DNA from 3 places in the Pantoea alhagi genome. Region 3 is predicted to be linked to each of the others. Evidence: riboswitches for the same ligand, from Rfam matches in the RefSeq annotation. Region 3 holds a riboswitch; each other region holds the start of a gene.
The links. A riboswitch is a leader RNA that binds a small molecule or an ion and turns the genes downstream of it on or off. The one in region 3 is predicted to bind thiamine pyrophosphate.

Region 1 (4,549 bases), 1.1 Mb from region 3:
GCGGGCAACGGTGCCAGCTGGAGGCAACTGCGGCAGAGCGTCATAACGAAACCAGTCGGCATCGATCAGCTCGTTATTATCGATTTGCAGTTCGCCTCCTTCATATTCCGCCATAAACGCCATCATCAGCGAATGAGGAAAGGGCCAGGGCTGAGAGGTGACATAGCGCAGATTTTTCACCCGCACGCTGCTCTCCTCCATAACTTCACGCGCCACCGCCTGCTCCAGCGTTTCGCCAACTTCAACAAACCCCGCCAGCACGGTGTAAATACTGTTGCGATGGCTTGCATGCTGCGCCAGCAAAATTTTATCGTCACGCCGGATGGCGACAATAATGCAGGGAGCGATTTGCGGATAGTAACGCTGTCGGCAATGGCCGCAGAGGCAGGCATTTTCACGACTGCTGAGATGCATTTCATGACCGCAGTAGCCGCAATAACGATGTGAACGAATAAACTCAGCCAGCTGTACGCCGCGACCTGCCAACTGAAACAGCCCGCTATCGATATCGATAATTTGTCGTATCGATCCCATCTGATCGTGACGGTTCTCACGGATCAACCAGACCGGGTCGCCCTGCCATTCGCCGATAATCGCGCCCTGCGATCCCACCAGACCACAATTTTCTGCCGTACCGTACGGTAATTCACCGTTTGGCAACCAAATTTTTTGTTCGTGGCTGACAACCCACCAGCCAGCGTCTACGCTTTTGATCGCACGTTCCATAAAAAAGTCATCCTTTGCTTCAGCACTTTTGTGACTGGGGCCGTAATTATTCTTAAAAGTGGAACGGATACGGGACACAGCCTCTGTACTGATGTTAAGTATAAGTAGCGGTAAGACTATAACTCACGGAGACAAACATGCTTAACCAGTTAGACGTTCTGACCGAGCGCGTAGGTGGCAGTAATGAACTGGTAGACCTTTGGCTTAATGCGCGCAGGCAGCTTTTGGTTGCTTATTATCAGGTTGTTGGCATCAAACCGAACAAAGAGTCTCTCACCGCCCTTGATGAAAAGGCGCTCGACAATTTTTGTCAGAATCTGGTGGACTATCTTTCTACCGGCCATTTCAATGTTTATGAACGCATTATCGAAGAGATGACTGGCGACAGCCCGTTGCTGGCTGCTGCACAAATCTATCCTGCGCTGCAGGGTAATACTGAACAAATCATGCAGCTTTACGATACCCATTTTGAAGCAGCTATCGATCATGATAACTGCATGGAGTTCCAGCAGGCGCTATCTGAAGTGGGCGAAGCGCTGGAAGCGCGCTTCACGCTGGAAGATAAACTGATCCAACTGGCCTTTGAGAACAATTTAGCTGCGCTGGCTGCGGCTAACGATCAGGCGCTGGCACGTCCGGCGTAACCGTTAATCATTTTTTATACCCTAAATAATTCGCGTTGCGGGCAGGCAGCGACGCAGTGAGTCCCCAGGAGCTTACACCGGTAAGTGACTGGGGTGAGCGAGGAAAGCCAACGCACCAGCAACGTGAAGTATGACGGGTATACCCTAAATAATTCGCGTTGCGGGCAGGTAGCGACGCAGTGAGTCCCCAGAAGCTTACACCGGTAAGTGACTGGGGCGAGCGAGGAAAGCCAACGCACCAGCAACGTGAAGTATGACGGGTATACCTCTTGTAGTTTTGCCAACGCCCCTTTATGCTGAAGGGGCTTTTTTATAACCTTGTCGCAACATAACGCGTGCGAGGTGTCGCCAGCAGCCTGTCTGCAGCGCGATTTTCTTCTTGTCGGAGTGCCTTTTAGGCTGAGACCGTTAATTCGGGATCCGCGGAACCTGATCAGGTTAGAACCTGCGAAGGGAACAAGAGTACAGATCATCTCACGGCGTCAATCCGTATTGACGCCGTGTCGTTACTCCTTCCGAGCTCCGGACAAGCAATGTTCCTTTATCTGGAGTTTGCTATGTCTGCTAAACCAAACCGTCGTGAACAGCGCGCCCAGGCGCAACAATTTATTGCCTCTCTGCAGGGAACCGCATTTCCTAATTCAAAGCGTATCTGGATCCAGGGCAGCCGCCCCGACATTCGCGTACCGATGCGTGAAATCCAGTTGAGCCCAACGTTGATCGGCGGTGATAAAACCGCGCCAGTCTATGAAGATAACGAGCCGGTTCCGGTTTACGATACGGCTGGCCCGTATGGCGATCCCGAAGCAACTATCGATGTGCACAAGGGGTTGCCGCGCCTGCGCAGCGCCTGGATTGAGCAACGTGCTGATACCGAACAGACAGAACTTAGCTCCAGCTACAGCCAGCTGCGCCTGAAAGATGAAGGGCTTGATCATTTGCGCTTTGATAACCTGCCGCGTCCGCGCCGCGCGCAAGCTGGCCGCCGTGTTACCCAACTGCACTATGCCCGTCAGGGTATCATCACGCCGGAAATGGAATTTATCGCCCTGCGGGAAAACATGGGCCGCGAACGTATTCGTAGCGAAGTTCTGCTCCAGCAGCATCCTGGCCACAGCTTTGGCGCTCAGCTGCCGGAAAACATCACACCGGAATTTGTGCGCCAGGAGGTTGCCGCAGGCCGCGCGATTATCCCTGCCAATATCAACCATCCCGAAGCAGAGCCAATGATTATTGGCCGTAACTTTTTGGTTAAGGTGAATGCCAATATCGGCAACTCTGCCGTCAGCTCCTCTATTGAAGAAGAGGTTGAAAAGCTGGTTTGGTCCACCCGCTGGGGCGCGGATACCGTGATGGATCTCTCTACCGGACGTTATATTCATGAAACGCGCGAATGGATCTTGCGTAACAGCCCGGTGCCGATTGGTACGGTTCCAATTTATCAGGCACTGGAAAAGGTCAACGGCATTGCGGAAAACCTGACCTGGGAACTGTTCCGCGATACCCTGCTGGAGCAGGCGGAACAGGGCGTGGACTATTTTACTATCCACGCGGGGGTGCTGTTGCGCTATGTGCCAATGACGGCAAAACGTCTGACCGGTATCGTTTCGCGCGGCGGCTCGATTATGGCTAAGTGGTGCCTCTCCCATCATCAGGAGAGCTTTCTGTATGAGCACTTCCGCGAAATCTGTGAAATTTGTGCCGCCTATGATGTTTCTCTGTCGCTGGGCGATGGGCTACGTCCCGGCTCGATCCAGGATGCCAATGATGAAGCGCAGTTTGCCGAACTGCATACGCTGGGCGAGCTGACCAAAATTGCCTGGGAGTATGACGTTCAGGTGATGATTGAAGGACCGGGACATGTGCCAATGCAGATGATCCGACGCAATATGACCGAGCAGCTGGAGCACTGCCACGAAGCGCCTTTTTACACGCTCGGCCCGTTGACCACCGATATCGCCCCCGGCTATGACCATTTCACCTCCGGTATCGGCGCCGCCATGATTGGCTGGTTTGGCTGTGCGATGCTCTGCTACGTCACGCCGAAAGAGCATCTGGGCCTGCCGAATAAAGAGGATGTTAAGCAAGGCCTGATTACCTATAAGATCGCCGCACACGCCGCCGATCTGGCGAAAGGTCATCCCGGCGCGCAGATCCGCGATAACGCCATGTCAAAAGCGCGTTTTGAATTCCGTTGGGAAGATCAGTTTAATCTTGCACTCGATCCGCATACCGCTCGCGCTTATCACGATGAAACACTGCCGCAGGAATCGGGCAAGGTCGCACATTTCTGTTCGATGTGCGGTCCGAAATTCTGCTCAATGAAAATCACGCAGGAAGTGCGCGATTACGCGGCAAAACAGCAGGCTGAGGCGCAGCCGATTGAAGTGGGCATGGCTGAGATGTCACAGGCATTTCGTCAGCGTGGCAGTGAGCTTTATCATCCTGCTGATGCGCTCCGCCCGGAGGAAAAAGCATGATCCAGCCTTTTCCTGCAACGCCCCACCGGCTTGGTCTCTATCCTGTTGTCGATAGTCTGGAATGGATAGCGCGTCTGTTGGATGCGGGCGTGCGTACCTTACAGCTACGCATCAAAGACCAGCCTGACGCCGAAGTAGAGCCAATTGTGCAACAGGCTATCGCGTTAGGCAAAACGTACCAGGCGCGGCTGTTTATTAATGATTACTGGCAGTTGGCGATTAAACACCATGCTTACGGCGTTCATCTGGGACAGGAAGATCTGGATGTCGCCGATTTGCAGGCAATTCGTCACGCTGGCCTGCGTCTTGGCATTTCTACGCATGATGACGAGGAAATCGATCGGGCACTGGCCGTGAAGCCCTCCTATATTGCCCTGGGCCATATTTTCCCAACGCAAACCAAGCTAATGCCCTCTTCTCCTCAGGGCCTGGAGCAGTTAAAACGCCATCTGGCACGGCTGGAAAACATCCCTACCGTCGCCATCGGCGGCATTAGCCTTGAACGCGCGCCTGCTGTGCTGGCCTGCGGCGTCGGCAGCATAGCGGTGGTCAGCGCAATTACACAGGCTGCCGACTGGCGCGACGCCACCCAAAAATTGCTGGCGCTGGCTGGTGCGGGAGACGAGGATGATGATTAACGATCGCGATTTCCTGCGTTACAGCCGCCAGCTTTTGCTGGAAGAATTTGGCGTAGAGGGC
Region 2 (4,549 bases), 1.9 Mb from region 3:
GGGGCACGGTTTGCCGGTTGCAGTGGGCCTGGCCATTGCTGCAAAGCGTGACAACAGTAAGCGTCGCATTTTCCTGATCACCGGGGACGGCGAGCTGGCGGAGGGCAGTAACTGGGAGGCGGCGATGGCTGCAGCGCACTATCAGCTGGATAACCTGGTGATCATCAATGACAAAAATGGATTACAGCTGGCGGGCGCAACGCGAGAGATTTTGAATACCGACCCGTTAGATGAAAAGTGGCGCGCCTTCGGCATGGAGGTCTCAGCGTGTCAGGGCAACGATATGCACGCCGTGGTGGCAGCGCTGGAAAGTCTTACGCCGTGCGGCAAGCCGCATGTGTTGATTGCGCATACGACCAAAGGCGCCGGAGTTTCATTTATCGCGGGTAAGCCAGAATGGCACCACCGGGTGCCGAAAGGCGATGAAATTACTCTGGCGATGAATGAGCTGAAAGATCTTTGAGGGAGGTAATGAAAATGAATAACGCAGAACATCTGGCAAATGTCATGGTCACGGCTTTTATTGATGCCGTCGGGCAGGGCATGGATATCATCCCTGTGGTAGCTGATTCTACCTCCACCGCAAAAATCGCGCCCTTTATCGAAAAGTTTCCCGACCGTATCGTTAACGTTGGGATTGCTGAACAGACGCTGGTAGGCACCGCCGCTGGATTAGCACTGGCGGGGAAAATCGCCGTAACCTGTAACGCCGCGCCATTTCTTATTGCACGCGCCAACGAACAGGTCAAGGTGGACGTTTGCTACAACAACACTAACGTTAAGCTGTTTGGGCTGAATGCCGGTGCCAGTTATGGGCCGCTGGCCAGCACGCATCATGCTATTGATGATATTTCAGTGGTAAGGGGATTCGGCAATATTCAAATCTTCGCGCCGTCATCGCCGCTGGAGTGCCGTCAGATTATTGATTATGCCCTGGCGCATGTTGGCCCGGTTTATATTCGTCTGGATGGTAAAGCCCTGCCGGAGCTACATGATGAATCATATCGCTTCCGCCCGGGGGCAATCGATCTCCTGCGCGACGGTAACGATATTGCGCTGGTGGCGATGGGATCGACGGTTCATGAGGCGGTTGACGCCGCCTCGCGGCTTGCTGACCAGGGGATCACCACCCGTGTGATCAACGTTCCTTCCATCAGGCCGCTGGATCGTGAGGCGCTTAGCGAGAGTTTGCGCGGAATGGATAGGGTGATAAGCGTTGAGGAACATAACGTTAACGGCGGCGTCGGCAGCATTGTGGCCGAGGTACTGGCCGAATATGGTCATGGCGCGAAACTAAAACGGCTTGGCATTGCGGATGGAGACTATGCAATTGCCGCCGACCGTAAAGACATGCGCGCCTGGCACGGTATTGATGCAGCGGGCATTGTGCAACAGGCATTGAATATGATGAATCACGCGTAAACGCTACCAAAAATTAAACTGTTATGCATTGATATATATAAGCTAATGTAATGCCTGGAGAATGCCAGACGTATGCTGACAGGGGTGAGAGGTCAGGGGGAATACGCTGGCAGTCAGTAAACAATAGCCGGTATGGAGTGCATTTTAATGGATGGTTCATGTCTGTGTGGCAGCGTAGGGTTTAGATTAGTCGTCCCGCCGAAGGCATTTTATCGCTGTCACTGTTCACTCTGTCGCAAGCAAACGGGAGTTGGCTTTAATCTGGCAACGCTGGTTAAGCTGGAAAACTTTGCCTGGATAAAGGGTGAGGGCGCGATCAAAAGCTGGACAAAACCAGGCGGTTACCGCACCGATTTTTGTTCGGCGTGTGGCTCAACGGTTCCTAATATCTTAAGGGGAATGCCTTACGTATGGATCCCTGTAGGCTTGCTGGATGAGGATACAAATATTCCCTGCATCGCTGATTACTGCACGGATGATGCAAAGTCCTGGGATACAACCCGTTCAGAGAGGAATCACAGCGGCCCGGTAGCGTCACTGGATGCTCTTTTGCGATTGCTTGAGGTGTAGGAAAGAAAAGATGCGGCGTAACGCGCAGCACACCCGCGCTTTTCGCCGCTGACCGCCATTTATTGTTGAGTGCCCTGAAAACCAACCCGACATCAATAGAAGAGTTGCATCGCAACACGGCGTTGCGGGTTTAATCCTGATGCGACTTCCGCTGTGAGCAATTCTCTCAGACGGGGCTGAATGACCTTACCTTCGGCGATTTGAAACCCAAGCGAGGCGTAAAAAGGAGCATTAAATGGCGCATAGCGATCGGTTGTCAGCGAGGCACCCGTTAAGCCACGCCGCTTCCCTTCTGAAAGAAGCGCATTCATTAATTGTCGGCCAATCCCCCGACGCTGCCAGGTTGGATGGACATCAGCTTCGGCGATATGTAGCCAGTTATCAACAATAAAGGCACCGGCGAACCCGACCGGAATTTCTCCTGAAGCAAAGGCAGCGAGCAGCAACCCTTCATGCAATAGCTTGCTGAATTCTTCAATACTGCCTGCGGCAGGCGATCCGGCAACGGCACCTTCGTTGCGTAACGTTTCAAACGATGCTAATTCAATAGATTGTAGCGCGGCTAAGTGCTCAGCTCGCGCAGATCCGATCAAGATATTCATGACATGAGGGCAGCCTGGCATCCTGTGATATTGCTATCTGACACAGCCGGATAGCCCGTTGCAGTTTGTGGTTTTGTTACAGATCATGGTGAATAAAATAGTGTCAGGCCCATGGTTGTTCTCGCATTAGTTAGTGGCTTTTCACAGTCTGCGGCAAGTATCATTTATGCCTCTTCCTGTACTGATTTTAAAACTTGTTTCTCCTTGTTCCCACTGGCATTATCCTTAACAGGTCTGAACAAGACGCTAATTACAACCCATTGATTTTAAATGACTCGGGGTGCCCTTCTTTGTGAAGGCTGAGAAATACCCGTATTACCTGATCTGGATAATGCCAGCGTAGGGAAGTCAGATGCCTGGCCGGCATTGCTTCCTGAACGTCGGCCAGGAGCATTATGAAACAGCCTGACCTGCCTGATAACGCGCTTGTTGCGCACTCTCTCTCCCTGTTCCGCCAGCGTGCGCCGCTGATCCACTGCATGACTAACGATGTGGTGCAATCCTTTACCGCTAACGTCTTGCTGGCGCTTCACGCGTCGCCCGCGATGGTTATCGATGCCGAAGAAGCCGCGCAGTTTAGCGCTATCTCCGATGCGCTGCTGATTAACGTCGGGACGCTGACCCAGCCGCGCGCCGCAGCCATGCTGGCGGCAGTCAACGCCGCTAACGCCGCCAGCACGCCCTGGACGCTCGATCCGGTAGCGGTAGGGGCGCTGCGCTTGCGTAGCGAATTCTGCCAGCAACTGCTGACGCTGCAGCCCGCAGCGATTCGTGGCAACGCCTCTGAAATTCTCGCGCTGGCGCTACAGCAGGGCGGCGGACGCGGCGTGGATACGCAGCACCCGACGGAATCAGCGCTTTCTGCTGCCCGGCAGCTGGCCCGGCGCTATGCCACCATCGTTGCCATTACCGGCGAGGTGGATTACGTCACCGATGGCGAGCGCACGCTGCGCATTCCAGGCGGCTCGCCTCTGATGACGCGCGTGGTTGGCACCGGCTGCGCGCTTTCGGCGGTAGTGGCTGGCTTTGCGGCGCTGCCGGGCGATCGGCTGCTGCATGTTGCCAGCGCCTGCCAGATTATCTCCTGCGTCGGTGCTCAGGCGGCAGCTTCAACAAGCGGGCCGGGCAGCTTTATCCCGGCCTTTCTTGACGGACTCTGGAACCTGAATGAGGAGGCGCTGGCATGATCCGCATTAACGCATTAACCATTGCCGGTACCGATCCCAGCGGCGGCGCAGGTATCCAGGCCGATCTGAAAACCTTTTCTGCGCTGGGCGCTTATGGCACCAGCGTGATCACGGCGTTGGTAGCGCAAAATACCTGCGGCGTGCAGTCGGTTTACCGTATCGAACCTGACTTTGTTGCCGCACAGCTGGATTCAGTATTAAGCGATGTGCGTATTGATAGCGCCAAAATCGGCATGCTGGCGGAGAGCGATATTGTCGAAGCGGTCGCGGAAAGGCTTCGCCACGCCGCCATTCCCTGGGTGGTACTGGATACGGTGATGCTGGCGAAAAGCGGCGATGCGCTGTTGTCAACGCAGGCGGTAGAGACGCTGCGCCAGCAGTTGTTGCCGCAGGTGTCATTGATTACGCCTAACCTGCCGGAGGCGGCGGCGCTGCTGGAAACGCATCATGCGCGCGATGAGGCGGAAATGAAGCAGCAGGGCAGAGCGCTGCTGGCGCTGGGCTGCGAGGCGGTGCTGATCAAGGGCGGGCACCTCAGTGATGCCGAAAGTCCGGACTGGCTGTTTACCCGTGAAGGTGAGCAACGTTTTACCGCGCCGCGTATCGCCACGCGTAATACCCACGGTACCGGCTGTACGCTCTCTTCGGCGCTGGCTGCCCTACGCCCACGTCATAATGACTGGGCCACAACGATTGCTGCGGCTAAAAACTGGCTACAGGGTGCGCTGGAACAGGCTGATACGCTGGAGGTAGGAAAGGGCATCGGGC
Region 3 (4,549 bases):
ATGCGTTACGCACCCGCGTCGCCAGCGCAAAAGACCCTAGCGCCAGCCCCAGTGCCAGCCAGTAGACCGTATAGTGTCCAAACGACTCCGCCAGCGTTCCCTGTAAGAGACCGGCAAGAATGGTGCCGGTTGAGATACTGTTAGTGAATAAGGTGGTTGCTGCGCCTGGTCGCCCCGGCATGAGATCCTGGAACCACAACATGCCGATTCCGGCGATAATGCCGATAAACAGCGCGTTAAAAACCTGCAAAAACATCAGCGCAGTGCGCGACTGAAACAGCACCAGTCCCAGATAAAACAGCACGCCGGAAGCGATGGCGATCAACATAATACGCCGCTTGCCGGTACGTTTTACGAAATGTCCGGCTAACAGCATAATCGGGATCTCCAGCCCGGCGGCGGTGCCCATCAGCAGCCCAGCCAGCCGCTCGGGAAGCCCCAGCACCGTACTAATATAGAGCGGCATATCAATGATATACATGGTGTTGCAGGTCCACATCATCATGGATGCCATAAACAGCAGCCGTACATCTTTATTGCGCCAGGCGCTGATCTGCGTCAGCAGCACTTCCGGCGACTGCTCAACGCGCGGCACCGACGGCAGCGCAAAGCCAACCAGCGTCAGACAAATCAGAAACAGGATCGCTGCCACCACAAACATCGTGGTAAAGCCATAATTTAGCGCCAGCGCAAAAGAGAGCGGCGGCCCAATCACCCATGCCAGCGAAAGCTGGGCACGCATGACCGAACTAAACATCACCACTTCACGCGCCGAACGGTCGGCATATTCCCGCGCCAGGGCAAAAATTTGCGGCATGGAAACGCTGGCCAGCGAAGAGAGCAGCACGCCAAGGGTAATCAGCGTCAGGTAATGACGGTTAAAGGCAAACAGCAGGGCATTCACCAACGCCATCGAACAACAGAACAGGATCAGCTTACGGCGATCGCCCCGATTATCCGAGCGCTTCGCCAGCAGTAAACTGACCACAATCCCGGCTACCGCGTTAACGGTATAAAACAGGCCTACCCAAAAAGGCCGCACGCCGACCTCATGCGACAGGAACAGGCTCAGCGTTGGCGCCTGCAGAGCACCAGCAATACCCACCATAAAAGAGACGGCCATAAAAGCGAGATAAACCGGATTCAGACGGCGGCGGCGCGTCAGCAGAAATTTCATAACGTTTCCTGTACCTGGAAAAAGAATGGTAAGCACCTGCAAAACAGACGCCGCAGGCAGACACACGAGCTGCATGGCTACGGTTATCGTTGTAGAAGAAAGCACAGGAAAACGAAAAAAGCCAGCAGCGTCAATGCCTGCTGGCGGTGTAATTGCACTCTACTCAGATGTAATAGCGGGGCGAGAGTTCCACAATATCGAACAGGCCCCGCCAGGATAAAAGTACGCCAGCCAATAAGGCTGCCTCCCGCACTTTTATCTGCCGTTATTATCGCCATAATAAGGGAACGGAAAAACTACCCAATCCTTTAACAGAGTTCCCCTTTTATGCCTTCATCACGCCTGCAACATCATTTTATTCGTCTGTGGCAGAGCTGTAACGGCCAGACGCAGGAAACCACGCTGCAACTACTGGCGCAACAGATGCACTGCTCGCGTCGCCATATGCGTAACCTGCTAAATGCGATGCAGGCTGAAGGCTGGCTGCGCTGGGAGCCAGAGGCAGGACGTGGCAAACGTTCACAGCTGCATTTTTACGCCACCGGGCTGGCGCTTCGACAGCAACGCGCCGAAGAGCTGCTGGAGCAGGATCGCATTGAACAGCTGGTGCAGTTGGTTGGCGATAAAAACCAGGCGCGACAGATGATCACCTCGCGCCTGGGACGCAGCTTTCGTCAGGGCAAACATATTCTGCGCATTCCCTATTATCGTCCGCTGCTTAACCTGCTGCCCGGCTCGCCGCTGCGTCGTTCGGAAACCCATCTGGCGCGGCAGATTTTCAGCAGTCTGCTACGCATAAATGAGGAAAACGGGGAACTGGAACCGGATATTGCCCACCACTGGCAGTGCCTTTCACCACAGCACTGGCGTTTTTATTTGCGTCCCGCTATTCAGTTTCATCATGGCCGCGAGCTGGATATGACGGATGTGATCCTTAGCCTGCAGCGTCTGACGTCACAGCCGCTCTTCTCCCACTTAAGCGCGATTGAATCACCTACGGCCTGGACGCTGGATATTCACCTTAGTCAGCCCGATCGCTGGCTGCCGTGGCTGTTAGGCAGCGCCAGCGCAATGATCCTGCCCAGAGAGTGGCCAGAGCTGCCCAACTATAGCCGCCAGCCGATCGGTACCGGCCCCTATTCAGTGGTGCAGAACCAGCAGTCGCAACTTAAGATACAGGCGTTTGATGACTATTTCGGCTATCGCGCCCTGATTGATGAGGTCAACATCTGGGTACTGCCTGAAATCAGTGAAGAGCTGGTTTACGCAGGCGTTAAACTACAGGGCGGCAATGAGGATGAGAAATCGGAAGAGAGCCGGCTTGAGGAAGGCTGCTACTTTTTACTGTTCGATCAGCGTTCGGAAAAAGGGCGCGATCGGCAGTTACGCCGTTGGGTCAGCACCCTGCTAAACACCATAACGCTGCTGAACAACGCAAGCGCCGGTTATCAGCGCTACTGGTTTCCCGCCTGGGGATTGCTGCCGCGCTGGCATCATCGCCCGCAACAGCACACGCTTGACAAACCGGAAGGGCTGACTGAACTGACGCTGACCTGGTATAGCGATCATATTGAACATCAGGGCATTGCCAGGCTGCTGGAGCCATTGCTGGCGGCGCAGGGGGTCCGCCTGATTACGCAGGAGATCGATTACGCCAGCTGGTATCACGGCACGGCGAAAAGCGATCTCTGGCTGGGCAGCGTTAACTTTACCCTGCCGCTGAAGTTTTCCGTTTTTGCCCTGCTGTATGAACTGCCGCTGTTACATCACTGCATCGATATTGACTGGCAGGCTGATGCCGGACGCTGGCGTCGGCAGGAACTTTCGCTGGCGGAATGGTGTCAGGCGCTGGTAAATAACCATCACCTGCATCCGTTGTTTCATCACTGGCTGCTGCTGGAAGGTGAGCGCAGTATGCGCGGTGTGCGGATGAATACGCTGGGCTGGTTTGATTTTAAGTCTGCATGGTTCGCGCCGCCGGAAACCTGATGCTTTCGTTAACTCACCGAAAACACTACACTAACAGCCGTTCTCAACGGGGTGTGGAAAACAACAAACTTTCCACTGAGAGAAACCCGTCGAACCTGATCCGGTTAATACCGGCGTAGGGATTTGAGATGCGGTATCCCCTCAGATCATGCGCCCTGTTATTTTTCCTCCTCAAGGAGCGCAACGTGTTGAAAAAATTTTTGCCCGTTCTGCTGTTGCTGTCTGCCCCGGTTTTGGCTGCCAGACCCACGTTAACCGTTTATACCTATGACTCCTTCGCTGCTGAATGGGGCCCTGGCCCGGCGGTAAAGAAAGCATTTGAAGCGCAATGCGGCTGCGAACTGAAGTTTGTCGCACTGGAAGATGGCGTGTCGCTGCTGAATCGTCTGCGTATGGAAGGTAAAAACAGCAAGGCTGATGTGGTGCTTGGGCTGGATAATAACCTGATTCAGGCGGCGGAACAGTCCGGTCTGTTTACGCCCGGCAACGTCGATACTGCCAGCCTGACGCTGCCGGACGGCTGGCATAACCGCACTTTTATTCCCTATGACTACGGCTATTTCGCCTTTGTATACGATAAAAACAAGCTGAAAAATCCGCCGCAAAGCCTGAAAGAGCTGGTTGAGAGCGATCAACCGTGGCGGGTGATCTATGAAGATCCGCGTACCAGCACGCCGGGCCTCGGCCTGCTGCTGTGGATGCAAAAAGTGTACGGTGACGATGCCCCGCAGGCGTGGCAGAAGCTGGCGAAGAAAACCGTTACCGTTACCAAAGGCTGGAGCGAAGCCTACGGTCTGTTTTTGAAAGGCGAAGGCGACCTGGTACTGAGCTACACCACCTCTCCGGCTTATCACCTGATCGCCGAGAAAAAGGATCACTATGCGGCGGCGAATTTTGCTGAAGGGCATTACCTGCAGGTTGAAGTTGCGGCGCAGCTGAAAAACAGCAGCCATCCGCAACTGGCGCAGCAGTTCATGCAATTTATAATCAGTGAACCGTTCCAGCAGACGATCCCCACCGGCAACTGGATGTATCCGGTAACCAAAACCGCCCTGCCCGACGGTTTCAACACGCTGACGGTGCCGAAAACCGCGCTGGAGTTTACGCCTCAACAGGTTGCGCAGCAGCGCGCTGAATGGATTAATACATGGCAACGCGCCGTCAGCCGCTGATCCCCGGCTGGCTGTGGCCTGGCCTGCTAACCGCCACGCTGCTGGTTACCGTGGCGCTGCTGGCCTTTGGCGCGCTGTGGTTTAACGCGCCGGAGAGCGACTGGCGCAGCCTGCTGCAGGATAGCTATCTGCGGCATGTGGTTGCGTTTTCATTCTGGCAGGCGCTGCTTTCTGCACTTTTGTCAGTGGTTCCGGCGATTCCGCTGGCGCG

Region 1: linked by a shared signal. The riboswitch ahead of thiC (phosphomethylpyrimidine synthase ThiC) and the one ahead of thiB (thiamine ABC transporter substrate binding subunit) in region 3 are both predicted to bind thiamine pyrophosphate.
Region 2: linked by a shared signal. The riboswitch ahead of thiM (hydroxyethylthiazole kinase) and the one ahead of thiB (thiamine ABC transporter substrate binding subunit) in region 3 are both predicted to bind thiamine pyrophosphate.

The regions. Positions count from the first base shown of each region.
Region 1 is NZ_CP019706.1:1,902,991-1,907,539, reverse strand. It holds gene nudC (NAD(+) diphosphatase) at 1-726, opposite strand, end outside; gene rsd (sigma D regulator) at 864-1,370, shown strand; TPP riboswitch at 1,744-1,843, shown strand; gene thiC (phosphomethylpyrimidine synthase ThiC) at 1,928-3,850, shown strand; gene thiE (thiamine phosphate synthase) at 3,847-4,488, shown strand; gene B1H58_RS08925 (HesA/MoeB/ThiF family protein) at 4,481-4,549, shown strand, end outside.
Region 2 is NZ_CP019706.1:3,058,298-3,062,846, forward strand. It holds gene B1H58_RS14255 (transketolase) at 1-463, shown strand, start outside; gene B1H58_RS14260 (transketolase family protein) at 478-1,422, shown strand; gene B1H58_RS14265 (GFA family protein) at 1,570-1,992, shown strand; gene B1H58_RS14270 (GNAT family N-acetyltransferase) at 2,085-2,594, opposite strand; TPP riboswitch at 2,861-2,957, shown strand; gene thiM (hydroxyethylthiazole kinase) at 2,990-3,781, shown strand; gene thiD (bifunctional hydroxymethylpyrimidine kinase/phosphomethylpyrimidine kinase) at 3,778-4,549, shown strand, end outside.
Region 3 is NZ_CP019706.1:766,679-771,227, forward strand. It holds gene B1H58_RS03595 (MFS transporter) at 1-1,177, opposite strand, end outside; gene sgrR (HTH-type transcriptional regulator SgrR) at 1,505-3,166, shown strand; TPP riboswitch at 3,204-3,306, shown strand; gene thiB (thiamine ABC transporter substrate binding subunit) at 3,352-4,338, shown strand; gene thiP (thiamine/thiamine pyrophosphate ABC transporter permease ThiP) at 4,314-4,549, shown strand, end outside.